3 regions of the Kocuria sediminis genome follow, and region 3 is predicted to be linked to each of the others. Evidence: riboswitches for the same ligand, from Rfam matches in the RefSeq annotation. Region 3 holds a riboswitch; each other region holds the start of a gene.
The links. Region 3 has a riboswitch for thiamine pyrophosphate ahead of GMA12_RS02770 (ECF transporter S component). Riboswitches for the same ligand answer to the same signal wherever they lie in the genome.

Region 1: linked by a shared signal. The riboswitch ahead of GMA12_RS16660 (FAD-dependent oxidoreductase) and the one ahead of GMA12_RS02770 (ECF transporter S component) in region 3 are both predicted to bind thiamine pyrophosphate.
Region 2: linked by a shared signal. The riboswitch ahead of thiM (hydroxyethylthiazole kinase) and the one ahead of GMA12_RS02770 (ECF transporter S component) in region 3 are both predicted to bind thiamine pyrophosphate.

What each region holds. Positions count from the first base shown of each region.
Region 1 covers NZ_WOGU01000019.1:6,158-11,302, reverse strand. The annotation lists gene GMA12_RS16670 (thiazole synthase) at 1-127, opposite strand, end outside; gene thiS (sulfur carrier protein ThiS) at 129-368, opposite strand; gene GMA12_RS16660 (FAD-dependent oxidoreductase) at 365-1,693, opposite strand; TPP riboswitch at 1,683-1,785, opposite strand; gene thiE (thiamine phosphate synthase) at 1,853-2,521, shown strand; gene GMA12_RS16650 (hypothetical protein) at 2,685-3,692, shown strand; gene GMA12_RS16645 (VOC family protein) at 3,823-4,734, shown strand; gene GMA12_RS16640 (carboxylesterase family protein) at 4,709-5,145, opposite strand, start outside.
Region 2 covers NZ_WOGU01000001.1:425,996-431,140, reverse strand. The annotation lists gene GMA12_RS02015 (bifunctional hydroxymethylpyrimidine kinase/phosphomethylpyrimidine kinase) at 1-423, opposite strand, end outside; gene thiE (thiamine phosphate synthase) at 420-1,100, opposite strand; gene thiM (hydroxyethylthiazole kinase) at 1,097-1,969, opposite strand; TPP riboswitch at 1,961-2,054, opposite strand; gene GMA12_RS02000 (nuclear transport factor 2 family protein) at 2,149-2,883, opposite strand; gene GMA12_RS01995 (Rne/Rng family ribonuclease) at 3,221-5,145, opposite strand, start outside.
Region 3 covers NZ_WOGU01000002.1:117,304-122,448, reverse strand. The annotation lists gene GMA12_RS02785 (aminotransferase class IV) at 1-238, shown strand, start outside; gene GMA12_RS02780 (energy-coupling factor transporter transmembrane component T family protein) at 359-1,156, opposite strand; gene GMA12_RS02775 (ABC transporter ATP-binding protein) at 1,153-2,754, opposite strand; gene GMA12_RS02770 (ECF transporter S component) at 2,751-3,371, opposite strand; TPP riboswitch at 3,460-3,581, opposite strand; gene GMA12_RS02765 (DUF4235 domain-containing protein) at 3,818-4,096, opposite strand; gene mnhG (monovalent cation/H(+) antiporter subunit G) at 4,154-4,663, opposite strand; gene GMA12_RS02755 (MrpF/PhaF family protein) at 4,669-4,941, opposite strand; gene GMA12_RS02750 (Na+/H+ antiporter subunit E) at 4,938-5,145, opposite strand, start outside.

The DNA of each region.
Region 1 (5,145 bases), on a different contig from region 3:
GGGCCTGTTCCAGGGTGTGCAGCGAGCTGAGCCCGCCGGTGCCCATGATCAGCCGGGAGGACAGCGCGGTGCCGTCGAGCACGAGCGGATCCACCAGGGGTTCGGGGCGGGGTGCGGGGTGGGTCATGTCAGCCTCCCTGGACGGCGGTGATGATCTCGACGGCCTGCCCCTCGGCCACGGGGGTGCGGCCCCAGCGGCTGCGCGGGACCACGGCGGCGTCCACCGCCACGGCCACGCCCAGCCGGCGGCCGTCCAGCGGGGCGCCGTCGGGGCCCAGGGGCCGCCCGACGGTCTCGGCCACGAGGTCCACGACGGTGGTGTCCCCGGGGACGACGTGCGGTCGGCCGTTGAGGGTGATGGCGGTCATCGGGTGCTCCTGTTCGGGGTGCGGGGCCCGGTCCCGGGGTCCGTGGGGGGCGCCTCGGCGGGGCGGTCGAAGCGGTGCGGGTCGGTGGTGGCCAGGTGCTCGGTGTCGGGTCCCGGGTCCGCGCCGGACCGGCCGAGCACCAGCTCCGCGGCGAGGCGGGCGGCCAGCGGGGCGAGCAGGACGCCGTGGCGGAAGTAGCCCGTGGAGACCACGAGGCCGGGCACCGGGTGCCCCTCCGGGCCGCGGACGCGGCCCAGGTACGGGATGTCGTCCGGGGTCCCGGGCCGGGCGCGGGCCATGGCCTCGACCAGCTCGAGGTCGGCGACGCCGGGGACCACGGCCTGGGCGTCGCGCAGCAGCCGGAACACGCCCCCGGCGCTGATCCCGTCGAGGTCGTCCTCGCGGGAGGTCGCCCCGATCACCACCGTCCCGTCGTCGCGGGGCACCAGGTAGACGGGCACCCCGTGGACCAGGCCGCGGACGGTGCGCTCGAGCAGGGCGGGCGCCCCGCGGGGCGGGCGGGTGCGGAGGATGTCCCCGTGCACCGGGCGCAGCGGCGGCCGCCAGGCCCCGGGCAGGTCCTCCAGGTCGGTGAGAGCCGCGCCGGGGGCGAGGACCGTCTCCGCCGCCGAGACCATCCCGCCGCCGGCCAGGCGCAGGCCCGTCACCGCGCCGTCGGAGCCGTGGCGCAGGCCCGTGGCGCGGTCGTGCACCAGGCGGGCGGGCCCGCCGTCGGGGCTGTCCGTGCCGGAGGGCCCGGACGGTGCGGGGAGCTCGGGGGCGACGAGGGCGGCGAGCAGTCCGGCCACGAGCCGGCGCGGGTCCACCTGGTGGTCGTCGGGAATGCGGTGCACGGCCGACAGCCGCGGGCTCAGGGCCGGCTCCAGGGCCCGGGCCGCGCGCAGCGGCAGCGGCTCCACGGCCATGCCGTGGCGCCGCTGGAGCTCCCGCAGGTCCGCCAGGGCCTGCCGGTCGGCGGCGTCGACGCCGCACACGAGCGTCTCGGTGGCGCGGTAGCCCACCGAGCCGCCGGCGGTCTCCTCCACGGCGGCCACGAACGCCGGGTACGCGCCGGCCGAGGCGAGCATGAGGGGATAGAGCGGCTCCTGCTGGTACTGGACCTCGCTCACCGGGGCGAGCATCCCGGCCGCCGCCCGGCTGGCCCCGGCGCCGGGCTCGGGATCCACCACGGCCACCGAGCGGCCGCGGCGGCGCAGCTCCCAGGCCGTGGCCAGGCCGACCACCCCGGCCCCGACCACGGCGACGTCGGCCCGCACGTGCTGGGCGGCTGGCATCGGGACGGAGGGCACGGACGTCACCGGCATCGTCCTTTCCTACGGCGGCATGACCCGCATCAGGTGTGGCGGTCGGCGCCGGACGCCCTCTCAGCCCCCGTGGGGCTCCCGCAGAACCGCTGACCTATCATTCAGCGTGTGACCCAGCATACCCAGGACACCCCCGCACCCGCCGCCTCCGGGCTGCGCATGACGCGCACCGACCGGCTCCTCGCCGCCCGGCTGTACGTGTGCACCGACGCCCGCCGCGCGCAGGGCGACCTCGAGGAGTTCCTGCACGCCGTCTGCGCCGGCGGGACGGACATCGTCCAGCTGCGGGACAGGAGCATCGACACCGACGAGGAGATCGCCGCGCTGCGCCTGCTGGGCCGGGTCGCCGCCGAGTACGGCACCCTGGTCGCCGTCAACGACCGCGCCGACCTCGCCGCGCTCGTGGGCGCGGACGTCCTCCACGCCGGCCAGCACGACCTCTCCCCCGCCCAGGCCCGGCAGCTGCTCGGCCCGGACGTGCTGATCGGCCGCTCCACCCACGATCTCGGCCAGGCCCGTGCCGCCCTGGCCGATCCGGACGTGGACTACTTCTGCACCGGGCCCGTGTGGGAGACCCCCACCAAGCCGGGCCGGCCCGCCACCGGCCTGGGCTTCGTGCGGGAGGTCGCCGCGCTGACCGAGGCCCGGCTGGACGCCGACCCGGCGGCCGCGCCCGTGCCGTGGTTCGCCATCGGCGGCATCGACGAGCAGCGCCTCCCCGAGGTGCTGGCCGCCGGGGCGCGCGGCGCCGTGGTGGTCCGGGCGGTCACCGAGGCCCCGGACCCGCGCCTGGCCGCCGGTCAGCTGCGCAGCCTGCTCCCCGCCTGACACGCGTCCTGCTCGGCACGCGTCCTGCCCGGCGGCCTTCCGGCCGGACACGCTGCCCGGGGACATCCGCCGGGCGCCTGCCGCAACTCCCCACCGGCTCCCCGCCGCCGCACAGCCCGGTCTGAGAGCATGGACCCCACGGACGACGACGGAGGAGTGGCCCATGGACCCCGAGCTCGACCCGCAGGTGCGGCACGCGGTGGAGCATCCCGCGCAGACCGCCCGCGGCCCGGAGGACGTGCAGCTGCGCGTCCGGCTGGCCGGCGAGCCCGCCCGGCGAGCGCTGGGCACCCACTGGGAGGAGGGCGCCCCGGAGGACGCCGCCCCCGGCGAGGACCGGCTCGCGGCGGCCGTGCTGCTGGCCACCCTCTTCGGCGACACCTTCTGGCTCGAGCGGGCGGCCCGGCTGCCCGGTGACGTCCCGGGGTGCCCCTCCGCCCCGCCGAGCGGGCTGCTGGAGCTCACCCGCGTGCCCGGCGCCCGGGCGGCGATGGCCTCGGTCCTGGAACGCCCCCTGCTGACCGGGCTGCTGGAGTGGGGCACGAACCCGCTGCCCGAGCAGCCGCCGCTGGCCGTGGCGCAGGCCGCCCGGGACCTCTCGATCCCGGACGACGGGCGCGTCTACCGGGTGGTGCGCCGCCGCGCCGAGCGCTTCCTGGCCCGCGAGTACGACGGCTCGGAGTCGCTGGAACGGTTCGTGACCCTGCTGACGGAGGCCGAGAGGGGCTACCGCGAGGACGGCCCCGTGCTCTCCGGCGAGACGCTGCCGCCCGCAGCTCCCCCGGCCGCTCCTCCATCGCCGACGGCACCGGCGCGGCCCACTCCCGGGGACGGCCCGGCCGGGCCGCCGTCGTCGAACCCCTCGATCGCGGACGCCCCGCAGGCTCCGCAGTGGGGCGTGAGCCCCTCCACGCCCGCCCCGCCGCCGCCCGGGCAGGTCGGCCGCCCCGGTGCGCCCGGGGAGCCGTTCCCGGGCCAGGCCCAGGGCGGGCCGTATCCCGGCCCGGGCGCGGGTGGCCCCCTGGCGGGGACCGGCGGCCCGGCGGCCGGCGGATGGCCGCCGCCCCCGGCGCACGATCCCGCGGAGGACGACTCCGACAACCTCAAGGCCTGGGGTCTGGTCTTCCTCGCGATCGTGGCGGTGATCGTGGCGCTGATCTTCGTGCTCTGACCGGCGCGGTCCCGCGCCCCGCCCCGAGGTGACGGAGGTCCTCCAAGATACTTGCATCGGAAATATTTTCCGGGGTATCCTTGCGGACATATCAACCTGTGTGGTGCCGACGCCGACGGAGAAGCCCGAGATGCCGATCTTTCCCCAGAACCCCGATCCCCGGAGCCTGACGCCGCGCCCGGCCGACGACCTGCTGTCCGCCGGGACGCGGATGGGCGCCGTGGAGCTGCTCGTGGCCGACCTGGACACGATGCTCGCCTACTACACGGACGCCGTGACCCTCGAGGTCCTCGCCCACGCCGGGGACACCGCCGTGCTGGGCCGCGACGGCCGGACCGTGCTGCGCCTGCGCCAGGTCCCGGAGCTGCCGCCGGCCCGCCGCGGCCAGGCGGGGCTGTTCCACACCGCGGTGCTGTTCGAGGACGAGCCGGCCCTGGCGGCCGCCCTGGCCTCGGTCGCCGCCGTGGCGCCGCGCTCGTTCACCGGCAGTGCCGACCACCTCTACAGCCAGGCGTTCTACTTCGACGATCCCGAGGGCAACGGCGTGGAGCTCTACACCGACCGCCCCCGGGACACCTGGCGGCGGGAGGCCAACGGGCTGCTCACGCTGGCGTCCAACCCCCTGGACCCCACCGCGTTCCTGGGTGAGCACCTGCCCGAGCCGGCCGGTGCGCGGCCGGCGGCGCCGCCGGCCACCCTCGGCCACGTCCACCTGCAGGTCGGCGACATCCCGCAGGGCCGGCAGTTCTACGTGGACGTCCTGGGCTTCGAGGTGATGAGCGACATCGGCTCGGCCCTGTTCATCGCGGCCGGCGGCTACCACCACCACATCGCGCTCAACACCTGGCACAGCGCCGGGGCGGGCCCGCGGGCGGCCTCCCTGGGTCTGGGGCAGGTCAACATCGACCTCCCCACGGCCGAGGACGTCACCGCTCTGCAGGCCCGGCTGGCGGACCACCGGGTCCCCACCCGGCACGACGGCGCCGTGCTGCGCTTCGAGGACCCCTGGAACACGCTCATCCAGGTGGGCGTCGCCGCGTAGGCCCCGCCCGGAACGGGACCCGGACGCGCCGGTGGCGCAGGACGCCGGGGATGCGGCCGGCGTCGCCGAGGGCCTCGCCGCGGGCGAAGTCCGCCCACAGCCGGCGCACCTGGCGGCCGGCGGCGTCGATGTCCTCCCACGCGGCGCCGGCGACCAGCCCGGTGCCCGCCCAGGTCGGCTCGTCGCCGAAGAGCAGGGGCAGGTCGACCGTGTGGGCCGCGCCGTACGGGTTGCCCGGGGCCGCCCAGGAGATCACGTAGCGGTGGGCCGTCCCGCCGGCGCGCACGTGCCGGCGGGCGAACCGGCGGATCGCCCGGGAGTAGACGGCCCGGGTCGCCCATCCGACCACGGCCCGGCGCAGCACCGGCCCCAGCAGCGGCACGCGGGTCCACCGCTGCAGGGCCGGCACCG
Region 2 (5,145 bases), on a different contig from region 3:
CAGGTTCGGGGTGACGAGGTCGGCGTGGCCGAGCATCGCGCGCAGGGCGTCCTCGGCCTCCCGCTCGAGCAGGCGCCCGCCCGAGGTCGCGACCATGACCGGGTCCAGCACCACCACCGGCGGCCGCCGGTCCTCGAGCCAGCGGGTCACCGTCTCGATCACCGGCACGGAGCCGAGCATGCCGATCTTCACCGCGTCGATCTCGACGTCCTCGGCGACGGCGTCCAGCTGGGCGGCGAGGAACTCCACCGGCGGGACGTGGACGCAGCGCACCCCGAGGGTGTTCTGCACCACGACGGCCGTCACGGCGCTCATGCCGTAGCCGCCCATCGCCGCGATCGACTTCAGGTCCGCGTGCTGTCCCGCCCCGCCGGTGGGATCGGTGCCGGCGACGGCCAGGACGCGGGGCACCCGAGGGCTCATCGGGCCGCCTCCTCGGGGACGCGGCCGAAGGCGCGCACGTAGCGGGCGGCCGCGGCCGCGGGGTGGGGGTCGGCGCAGATCCCGGAGACCACGGCCAGTCCCGCCGCGCCGGCGGCGCGCAGGGCTGCGGCGTCCTCGACCCGCACCCCGCCGATCGCCAGGCACGGCAGGGCGGTCCGGGCCGCGGCACGGGCGAAGCCCTCGACGCCCAGCGGCTCGGGGTGGTCGGGCTTGGTCCGGGTGGCGCGCACGGCGCCGACCCCGAGGTAGTCGACGGTGCCCGGGGGCAGCGCAGCGGCCGCGTCCAGCTCCGGCGCCGTGGCGGCGCTCAGGCCCAGCACCGCGTCCGGACCGCAGATCCGCCGGGCCAGCTCCACGGGCAGGTCGCTCTGGCCGACGTGCACCCCGGCCACGGGCGCCCCTGCCGCCCGGGCGGCCAGGTAGACGTCGGCGCGGTCGTCGACGAGCACGGGGACGTCCCGGCCCACGCGCTCGGCGACGGCCACGAGCAGGGCGACCAGGTCCCGGGCCGGGGCGTGCTTCTCCCGGACCTGGACCATGGTGGCTCCCCCGGCCACGGCGGCCGCCACGACGTCGGGCACGCTGCGCGGGGCACTGAGCGCCGTGTCGGTCACAAGGTGCAGGGCCAGGGCGGCGGGATCGAGACGGGCGCTCACCGGGCACCCTCCTCGCGCACGAGCTCCGCCCGGGCGGCGAGCTGCTCCGGGGTGATGGTGTGCAGCCGGTCCAGCAGGGCCACGGCGAAGGAGCCGGGACCGGCGCAGCCGGCGGCGGCGTCCTCGGCCGCCAGGGTGTAGACCGTCGTGGCGGCGGTCGCCGCCGCGGCGGGGTCGGCGCGCACGGCGGTGAAGGCGGCCATCAGGGCGCCCAGGGCGCAGCCGCCTCCGGTGATCCGGGTCAGCAGCGGCGTGCCGTGCGGCACGCGCACCACGCCCCCGTCCGGGGCGCGCACGAGGTCGACCGGACCGGAGACGGCCACGGCCGAGCCGGCCTGCGCGGCGAGCGCGGCGGCGGCGTCCCGGGCGGCGTCGACGCCGTGGGTGGCGTCCGTGCCCCGCCCGCCGGCGCCGCCGGCGAGGCCCATGATCTCCGAGGCGTTGCCGCGCACGATCGCGGGCCGGTGCCGCAGCAGGTCGCGGGCCAGGGCGGTGCGCACGGGCAGGGCGCCCACGGCCACGGGGTCCAGCACCCAGGCGCGGCCGGCCCGCTGCCGGGCGCCGACGGCCTCGTAGGCGGCCCCGCGCTGCTCGGCGGTGGGCGTGCCGGTGTTGACGAGCAGCCCGTCGGCGAGCTCGGCGAAGACCCCGCCCTCGCCCTGGATGTCGGTCATGGCCGGGGAGGCGCCCACGGCCAGCAGGACGTTGGCGGTGACGTTGGCGACCACGGTGTTGGTGATGCACTGCACCAGAGGCGCCGCGGTGCGCAGCTCCTCGAGGGCCGTGGCGGCGTCCTCGGCGAGCGCGGGGTCCGGTGGCGCCGCCTCGGCTCCTGCGGTGCGGGCGGGCAGGGGTACGGCATCGCGCATCAGGGACATCCCTTCGCTAGTACTGGCTAGATCAGGTTCGACGGGTGTGATCTCAGCCGCTCGCGCGGCACCCCGTGTCAGGTGTTCCGCCAGTCTAGCCGCCGGCCGGTGCCGGGCGCGGCGGGCCCGGCCGCGGGCCGGGGTGCCGCCGTGGACCGCCGCACGAGGCGGCCGCCCGGTCAGAAGAACCCGTTGCCGTGCGGCATCCGCTCCGGGACGGGCTGGAAGACCTCCCAGTGCTCGAGGATCCGCCCGTCGACGACCCGCCACAGGTCGTAGCAGCCGGCCGGGCGCCGGTCGCCGTGCTCCCGGCCCTCGTCGTCGGGCTCGAGCACGCCCTCGGTGACGGTGAGGACGAAGTCGCCCTCGCCGAGCACCCGGTGGAGGGCCCGCCGGGCGAGCCGGGCGTCCGGGCCGGCGCCGTGCTCGACGTAGCGCGGGTCGCGGGCCAGCTCCTCAAGGGCCTCCCGGTCCGCGCCCAGGAGCCGTTCGTGCACCCACTCGGTGATCAGCGCCTTGTTCACCGCGGTCTTCTCGTGATCCGTGACCTGGCGGGGGCCGTCGATCCGGTGCGTGCCGACGGCTCCGCCGGGCAGCGGCTCGAGGGCGTCCCAGTGCTCGGCGAGGCGGTCGCCGGCCACGCGGAAGACGTCCACCGCCACCAGGGGCTCCGGGCCGAGGCCGTGGTAGACGCAGTGGACCGCGACCATGTCCCCGTCCTCGAGCACGCGCAGGTTGTCGATCCGGAAGTCCTCCGGCAGCTGCTGGAGGACGGCGCGGAGCCCCTCCCGGCCGTCGGGTCCGAGCCCGGAGTGCTGCCGGAAGTCCGGGGCCCAGTACCGGTCGAGGGCCGCGGGGTCCCGGTGTCCGAAGAGGTCGGTGCCCGCGGTGAGTACGATCTGCTTGCTGCTCATGGCCATCCCCTCGGCGCTGCGGGCCGGGGGTCCGCCCGGTCGGGCCGCCCGCGTGTGGTGTGACCACGCTACTCCCGGCGCTGGGCGGCCGGACAGGAGATCGGGCCATGTGACGGCCGGGGAGACCGGCAGGAGGCGGGTGGAGCCCGCGGGCACCCGGGGCGGGTCACGGCCGAGCGCCGCGGCGCCCCAGTGCCCCGGCGGAAGAACGGCGGGACGGCGCCAGGAACCGGGCCGGGTGACGGCCCCGGATCCCGTCAGGAGCGCGGGTCCTGCAACGGCGGAGGACCCCGACCGGCGGGTCGGGGTCCTCCGGGGTGCCTCGGCGGCCTGGCGCTCAGCCCTGGCCGGCGGGCCGGCCGCTGGTGAGGTCCTCGGCCTTGACGCCGACGCCCACGACGGTCGGCCCCTGTCCGGCGGGAGCGCGCTGCGGGAGCTCCGCGGCGGTCGTCGCCTCGTGCCGCCCGCCCTCGGCGGCAGCCGCCTGACCGGCGGTCACCTGGGCCTCCCCCGGTCGTGCGGCCGGGGCCGAAGCACGGCGGGAGCGGCGGCGCGGGCGCGCCGGCTCCGCGGGCGCCCCGGCCGTCGTCCCGGCGGAGGGCCCGGACGGGGCCTGGCTCGTGACCTGCCGCTCCCGGGCGGGGCTCTGCGCCGGCTCGGCCGACGCGCCCTCGGGCTCAGCGGCGGACGCGCCGGCGGCCGGCGCGGCGCTCCGCTGCTCCGGCTCCCGCTGGTCGAAGGCCTCCGCCAACGAGTCCAGGCTCAGGCGCGGCGCCTCGGCGGGCTCCTCGGCGACGGGCGCGTGGCCCTGCGGGAGCTCGATGACCTCGCCCTTGATCGTCAGGCGGGACCCCTGCTCGGCCGCGGGCTCCTCGGCGGCGGGCTCGGGCTCGGCCGGGGACCGGGTCTCCCCCGTCTCCTGCTGCTCGGCCGCGGTCTCCGCGCCCTGGCCGCGGTTGCGGCTGCGCTTGCCGCGGCGCTTCTTGCGCGAGCGGCCCGAGCCCTCCGGTCGGGACTCCGCCGGGGCGGCCGGCTCCTCGGCGCGGGGCGTCTCCGCCTCCTCCGGGGTCTCGTGGTGGGTCGCGGCCGCGATGGTCGCGAACGCCGTGCGCGCGGCCTCGGCCTTCGCCTTCTCCGCCGGATCCGGCTCCGTGGTCCGGGCCTCCGGGCGGGCGGGCGGCTGCTCGGCCTGGCCGCGACGGCCGCGCTTGCGGTCGGTGCGGTCGGTGCGGTTGGGCCGCTGGTCGCGGATCTCGCCCGGGACGCCGCCGGTGCGGCCCTCCAGCGGGTGGTCGTGCACGACGACGCCGCGGCCGGCGCAGTGCTCGCAGGGCTCGGAGAACACCTCGAGCAGGCCGGTGCCCATCCGCTTGCGGGTCATCTGCACCAGCCCCAGGGAGGTCACCTCGGCCACCTGGTGCTTGGTGCGGTCCCGGCCCAGGCACTCCACCAGCCGGCGCAGCACGAGGTCGCGGTTGGACTCGAGCACCATGTCGATGAAGTCGATGACGATGATGCCGCCGATGTCCCGCAGCCGCAGCTGCCGCACGATCTCCTCGGCCGCCTCCAGGTTGTTCTTGGTGACGGTCTCCTCGAGGTTGCCCCCGGAGCCGGTGAACTTGCCGGTGTTGACGTCGACGACCGTCATGGCCTCGGTCCGGTCGATCACGAGCGAGCCGCCCGAGGGCAGGAAGACCTTGCGGTCGAGAGCCTTCTGGATCTGTTCCTCCACACGCTGGTTCACGAACAGGTCCTCGTCCTCGTCCCACTTCTGGAGCCGGTCGAGCAGGTCCGGCGCGACGTAGGTCACGTACGCCTCGATGTTGTCCCACGCCTCGTCGCCCTGGACGACCATGGTGGTGAAGTCCTCGTTGAAGACGTCGCGGACGGTCTTGATGGTCAGGTCCGGCTCCGCGTAGAGCATCTCCGGGGCCAGGGTCTTGGTGGAGCCCGCCCGTTCCTGGATCTGCTCCCACTGGGCCCGCAGCCGGTTGATGTCGTGGGTGAGCTCCTGCTCGGAGGCGCCCTCCGCGGCGGTGCGCACGATGACGCCCGCCCCGTCCGGCAGACGGTCCTTGAGGATCTTCTTCAGCCGGGCGCGCTCGACGTCGGGCAGCTTCCGGGAGATCCCGGTCATCGAGCCGCCCGGGACGTAGACCAGGTAGCGGCCGGGCAGCGAGATCTGGCTCGTGAGCCGGGCGCCCTTGTGCCCCACCGGGTCCTTGGTGACCTGCACCAGCACCGAGTCCCCGGACTTCAGGG
Region 3 (5,145 bases):
GCCCTCGCACGGGATCCTCCCCGGCACCACGCAGGCCACGATCTTCGACGCCGCCCGGGGCGACGGGTGGGAGCTGGGCCACGGACCGCTGCAGGCCGCCGACCTCCTGGCGGCGGACGCCGTCTGGCTCGTCTCCAGCGTGCGGCTCGCCGTGCCGGTGCGCCGCCTCGACTCCCGCCCCCTGCCGGTGGACCCCGAGCTCACCCGGCTCGTGACGGGCTGGGTCGCGCGGGCGTGACGGGCAGTGGCCCGCGGCCCGGCCGCGCAGACGTGCGCCCGCACGCCGGGCCGAGGACCGGACCCGGGCCGAGCGGGGACCCGCGGACCCGGCGGACAGGGGCCCGCGCGACGCACCGGCTCAGGCCCAGATGAACCGGTGCGTCCCGAGCAGGACGGAGACCGCCGGGCCCGCCACGGCCACGCCGACGCACCCCGCCAGCACCACGGCGTCCCGCCAGGAGTGTTCCGGGACCCGCGCCCACGTGCGCGGGCCCGCGCCGAAGCCGCGCGCCTCCATGGTCACCGACAGGCGGGTGGCGCGGCGCAGGGACTGGACCAGCAGGGTGAACGCCTGCCCGCCGAACTCCCGCAGCGCGCCCACCGGGCCGTGCCCGGAGCCGGCGCCGCGGGCCCGGCGGGCCATCGCCAGCGTGGTCCACTCGGTGAGCATCACGCCCACCAGGCGCAGGGCCGCCAGGGAGGCCAGCACGAACCGGGCGGGCAGCCGCACCGTCTGGGCCAGTCCGTCGGCGAGGTCCGTGGGATCGGTGCTGAGCACCACGAGCAGCCCCGACAGCGCCAGCGCGAGCCCGCGCAGGGCGATCGCCGCGCCCGCGGCGACCGAACCGGCCGAGAGCTCGGTGACCCCCAGGTCGAGCAGCACGGGCCCGGAGTCCTCGGCGAGCAGCGCCGTGCCCCATCCGCTCACGAGCGCCGCCAGCAGCAGGGGCCAGGCCCGCAGCAGCTGCGCCGGCGGACGCCGTCCGGCCAGGGTCAGCAGCAGCACCTCGCCCAGGAGCACGATCCCCGACGTCACGGGATCCGCGCTGAGCAGCAGCGTCACGGTCAGGGCCAGGGCCCCGGCGAGCTTCACCACGGGATGGGCGCGGCCCAGCAGGGAGGTCCGGGCCGCCGGACCGATCGTAGGCGCGCTCACCGGACGTGCTCCGTGGCCGGCCGGGAACCCTGCACGGCAGTCCCCAGCTCCAGGACGTCGGCCCCGAGCGCCCGCACGAAGTCCTCGTCGTGGGTCACCGCGAGCACGGCCGTGCCGGCGCCCACGACCTCCAGGAGCAGGTCCACGAGCTCGGCCCAGGTGAGGGCGTCCTGACCGAAGGTGGGCTCGTCGAGCACCAGGACGTCGGGGTCGGTGGCCAGCACCGTGGCCACCGACAGCCGCCGCTTCTCGCCGCCGGAGAGGGTGAAGGGATTCGCGTCCGCCAGGTGGGTCAGCCGCAGCCGGTCGAGCAGCTCCTCCGTGCGGCGGTCCCGTTCGGCCTCCGGGGTGCCCGCCAGACGGGGTCCGAGCTCGAGCTCGGCCCGCACGGTGGCGCGCAGGAACTGGTGCTCGGGCTCCTGGAAGACCGTCCCCACCCGTGCCACCAGATCCGGCCCGGTCCACTCGAGGGGGTCCGGCCCGGCGCCGCGGGCCAGGGCCGGGTGCGCGGTCACGGTCCCGCGCACGGGCGCCAGCAGGCCCGCCAGCGTGAGTGCGAGGGTCGACTTCCCGGCGCCGTTGGGTCCCGTCACCGCGAGCGCCCGGCCACGGCGCAGGTCCAGTCCGACGCCGGTCGCCGCGACCGGGAGGTCCCGGCCCGCCGCGGCGTCGCCCAGCGGGCGGCCGCGGCGCCGCGCCCGGCGCCGGGCGCGCAGCTGCCGCGCGGAGGGCTGGGTGCGCGAGACGGCCAGCCCTCCCGCGCTCAGCAGCGGCTCCGCGTCCTCCCGGGGGCGCGCCGGCGCGCGCGTGGGCGGGATCCGGCCGGGCACCCAGACTCCGGCGCGGCTCAGCTCGTCGGCGGCCTCCCCCAGGACCTGCGCCGGGGAGCCGTCGTGCGTGATCCCCCCGTCGCGGCCGAGCACGACGACACGGTCCACGACGTCGGCCCACACCGCCACACGGTGCTCCACGACCACGAGGGTGGCCCCGCTGCGGTCCAGGCACCGTGCCACCGCGTCCCGGACCTGCCGCACCCCGGCGGGGTCCAGGTTCGCGGTGGGCTCGTCGAGCAGCAGCAGCCCCGGGCTCATCGCCACGGCCCCCGCGAGCGCCAGGCGCTGCTTCTGCCCGCCGGACAGGGCCGCGGTGGGGTGGTCGAGCGGCAGGGGCAGTCCCACGTCGTCGAGGGCGGCGCGGACCCGCGGCCAGATCTGCTCCCGGGGCACCGCGAGGTTCTCGAGGCCGAAGGCGGTGTCGTCCCCGACCCGGGAGAGCACCACCTGGGACTCGGGGTCCTGCTGCACCAGCCCCGCGCGGCCCCGCGCCCGGTCCGGGTCCGTGCCGTCGAGCAGCAGCTCCCCGTGGCGGGAGAGCCCGTCGTCGTCGTGCAGGACCCCCGCGAGGGCGTGCAGGAACGTCGACTTGCCCGCTCCGCTCGGCCCCAGCAGGAGCACCCGCTCCCCCGGCTCGACCACGAGGTCGACGCCCTGCAGGGCGGGGGCCTCCCGGCCGGGGTGGTGCCAGCCGAAGCCGCGGGCCTCGACGCGGGCCCCAGCGGCGGTGGGCGTGCCGGGAGGGCGCACCGCCGCGGCGGTCATCGCCGAGCGACCCGGCCCGAGGCCAGGCCCTGCAGCACGCCGGTGGCCGCGAGCGCCTTCACCACGGCCCACATCAGCAGGCCGGCGAGCACCGCGCCCGAGAGGGCCGCGAGGACCACGTAGACGACCTGGTGGCCGAGGGTCCACTCGTAGTTGTAGATGATGCTCTCGTTGACGCCCAGGAAGATGCCGCTCACCGCGCCGGCGGCGGCGGCCACGGCCGCGTTGTAGCGGCGGTAGCGCACCGCGGCGAAGACCAGCTCGGCCCCGAGGCCCTGGAGGAGGCCGGACAGGATCACGGTCCAGCCGAAGTGGGTGCCCAGGAAGCCCTCGATGACGGCGGCGAGCAGCTCGCAGAACAGCGCGGCGCCCGGCTTGCGGATGATCAGACCGCCGAGCACGCCGGCCACGAGCCAGCCGCCGGCGATCAGGCCCACCGCGGGCGGATAGGTCACCGCGGCGGCGCCGACCACGGGGTAGAGCAGGTTCGACCACGCCCAGAAGACCACCGCGCACACGGCGGCGAGGACGGCGGCCACGACGATGTCGACGACCCGCCAGGACGAGGACCCGGGCGCGCGGTTGCGGCCGGCGGGACGGTGCGTGGTGGTGTTCATGGTGGGTTCCTCCTGGGCTCAGCGAGCCATCGGTGCCAGGAGGGGAGGGGTCCGCGCGGACACGGCCGGAGCTCACGTCCGCGAGCCACCCCTGAGGTGCTCGACTCCCTTCGCCGGTGCTAACCGGAGCAGGTTCGAGGGTCTGCGGTGATCCGCACTCTCAGCGCTCTGCCGCCGTCGCCGGCGGGGTGCGCTCCCCTGTCGTTTCAGTGCCACCGAGTCTACCCCTCCGCCGCCCCCGCTGCTGCACTGCCGCACGCGGTGTCATCCGGACCGTCGCCAGGACCGTCGCCCGTGCTGCCGCCCGCACGTCGGCCGCTCCGCCCATGCCCACGGCGCAGCCGTCGCTCCCGCGCCGCGCTCACGGGCGACGAAGGGGCCCGTCCGTGCCGACACCGCTGTGGTGTCCGCACGGACGGGCCCCCTCGCGAGCCGGCCGCCGGGGCTCAGACCTCGGCCTGGCTCGAGGCCTTGGGGTTGCTCCGGGACGACTTGTCCATCTTCGCGATCTGGCGGGAGATCCCGACCTTGATGACCGTGCCGACGAGGCCGGTCACCAGCGACCAGATGATGATGCCGGTCCACGCCTCGTCCGGGTCCGGGTTCTTGGCGGGGGGCGGGTCCCCCGTGATGCGCGTCCACGCGGCACCGAGCACCTTGTGCGAGAGCGCCACGCCGCCCAGCGAGAGGCCGGTGCCGGCGAGTTCGAGGATCTTCGTGTTCATGGACTGCTGCTCCTTGTCGTCGGGGCGGCGCGGATGCGCCCGTCGATCGTGCCCAGCCTAACGCGTCCTCCCGGATCCGTCAGTCTGCTGTCCGTCGGCGTGCTGCCCGTCCGCGGCCGGCGGGTCGACGAGGGCTTCGTCGGTGCGCGTCTCGTCGGTGCGGGCCGGTGGGGTGCCGGCGGGCGCGGACGCGCCCACGGCCGGCTCGCTGCCGTCCCGCTCGCCGGCACGGTTGAGCACCTCCTGCAGGTCGTCCTGCGTGAGGGTGGCCCGGTTGAGGTGCTTGGTCCGGTAGGTGGAACGGCCCACCATGTGCGCCGAGACGGGCACCGTGAGCAGCTGGAAGATCCACCCCAGTGCGATCAGCGGGATCATGACCGGGTCCCGGTTCTCCAGGGCGACGGCGGTGAGCATGAGCAGCAGCCCGAAGACCTGCGGCTTGGTCCCCGCGTGCATGCGGGTCAGCAGGTCGGGGAACCGGACCAGACCGATCGCGGCGGCCAGGGACATCAGCGCGCCGAGGACCAGGCACACGGCCGCGGCGGCGTCCAGGACGGTGTCCAGCACGGGGCTCACTTCCCGTGCTCGGCGGTCTGGGTGGCGAAGCGCGCCACCGTCACGGCGCCGATGAACCCCACCAGGGAGACGATCACCATGAGGATGAGGTTGTTGAGGTGCCGGTGATAGGCCATCTCCACGGCGAGCGCGGCCGCCACGATGGCCAGCAGGACGTCGGTGGCCACCACGCGGTCCAGCAGCGACGGGCCCTTGGCCAGCCGGTACAGGGTGCCCGCGGCGGCCGTGCTGAGCAGCACGGCCGCGACGGCCACGGCGATCTCCATCACGGGCGGTCCTCCTCGGTGGTCCGGGTCGTCTGCGTGGGCCGGGTGGTGTGGGGCGTCCGGGCGGTCCCGGTGGGGACGTCGCCCCGCCGGCCGCCGACGATCTGCTGCCCGGCCGTGACCGGGGAGCTGATCGCCGCGCTGTCCCGCTGCTCGGCCTGCGTCCCGCCGCCCCCGCGCCGTTCGGCCCGCAGGGCGGCGAGCTCC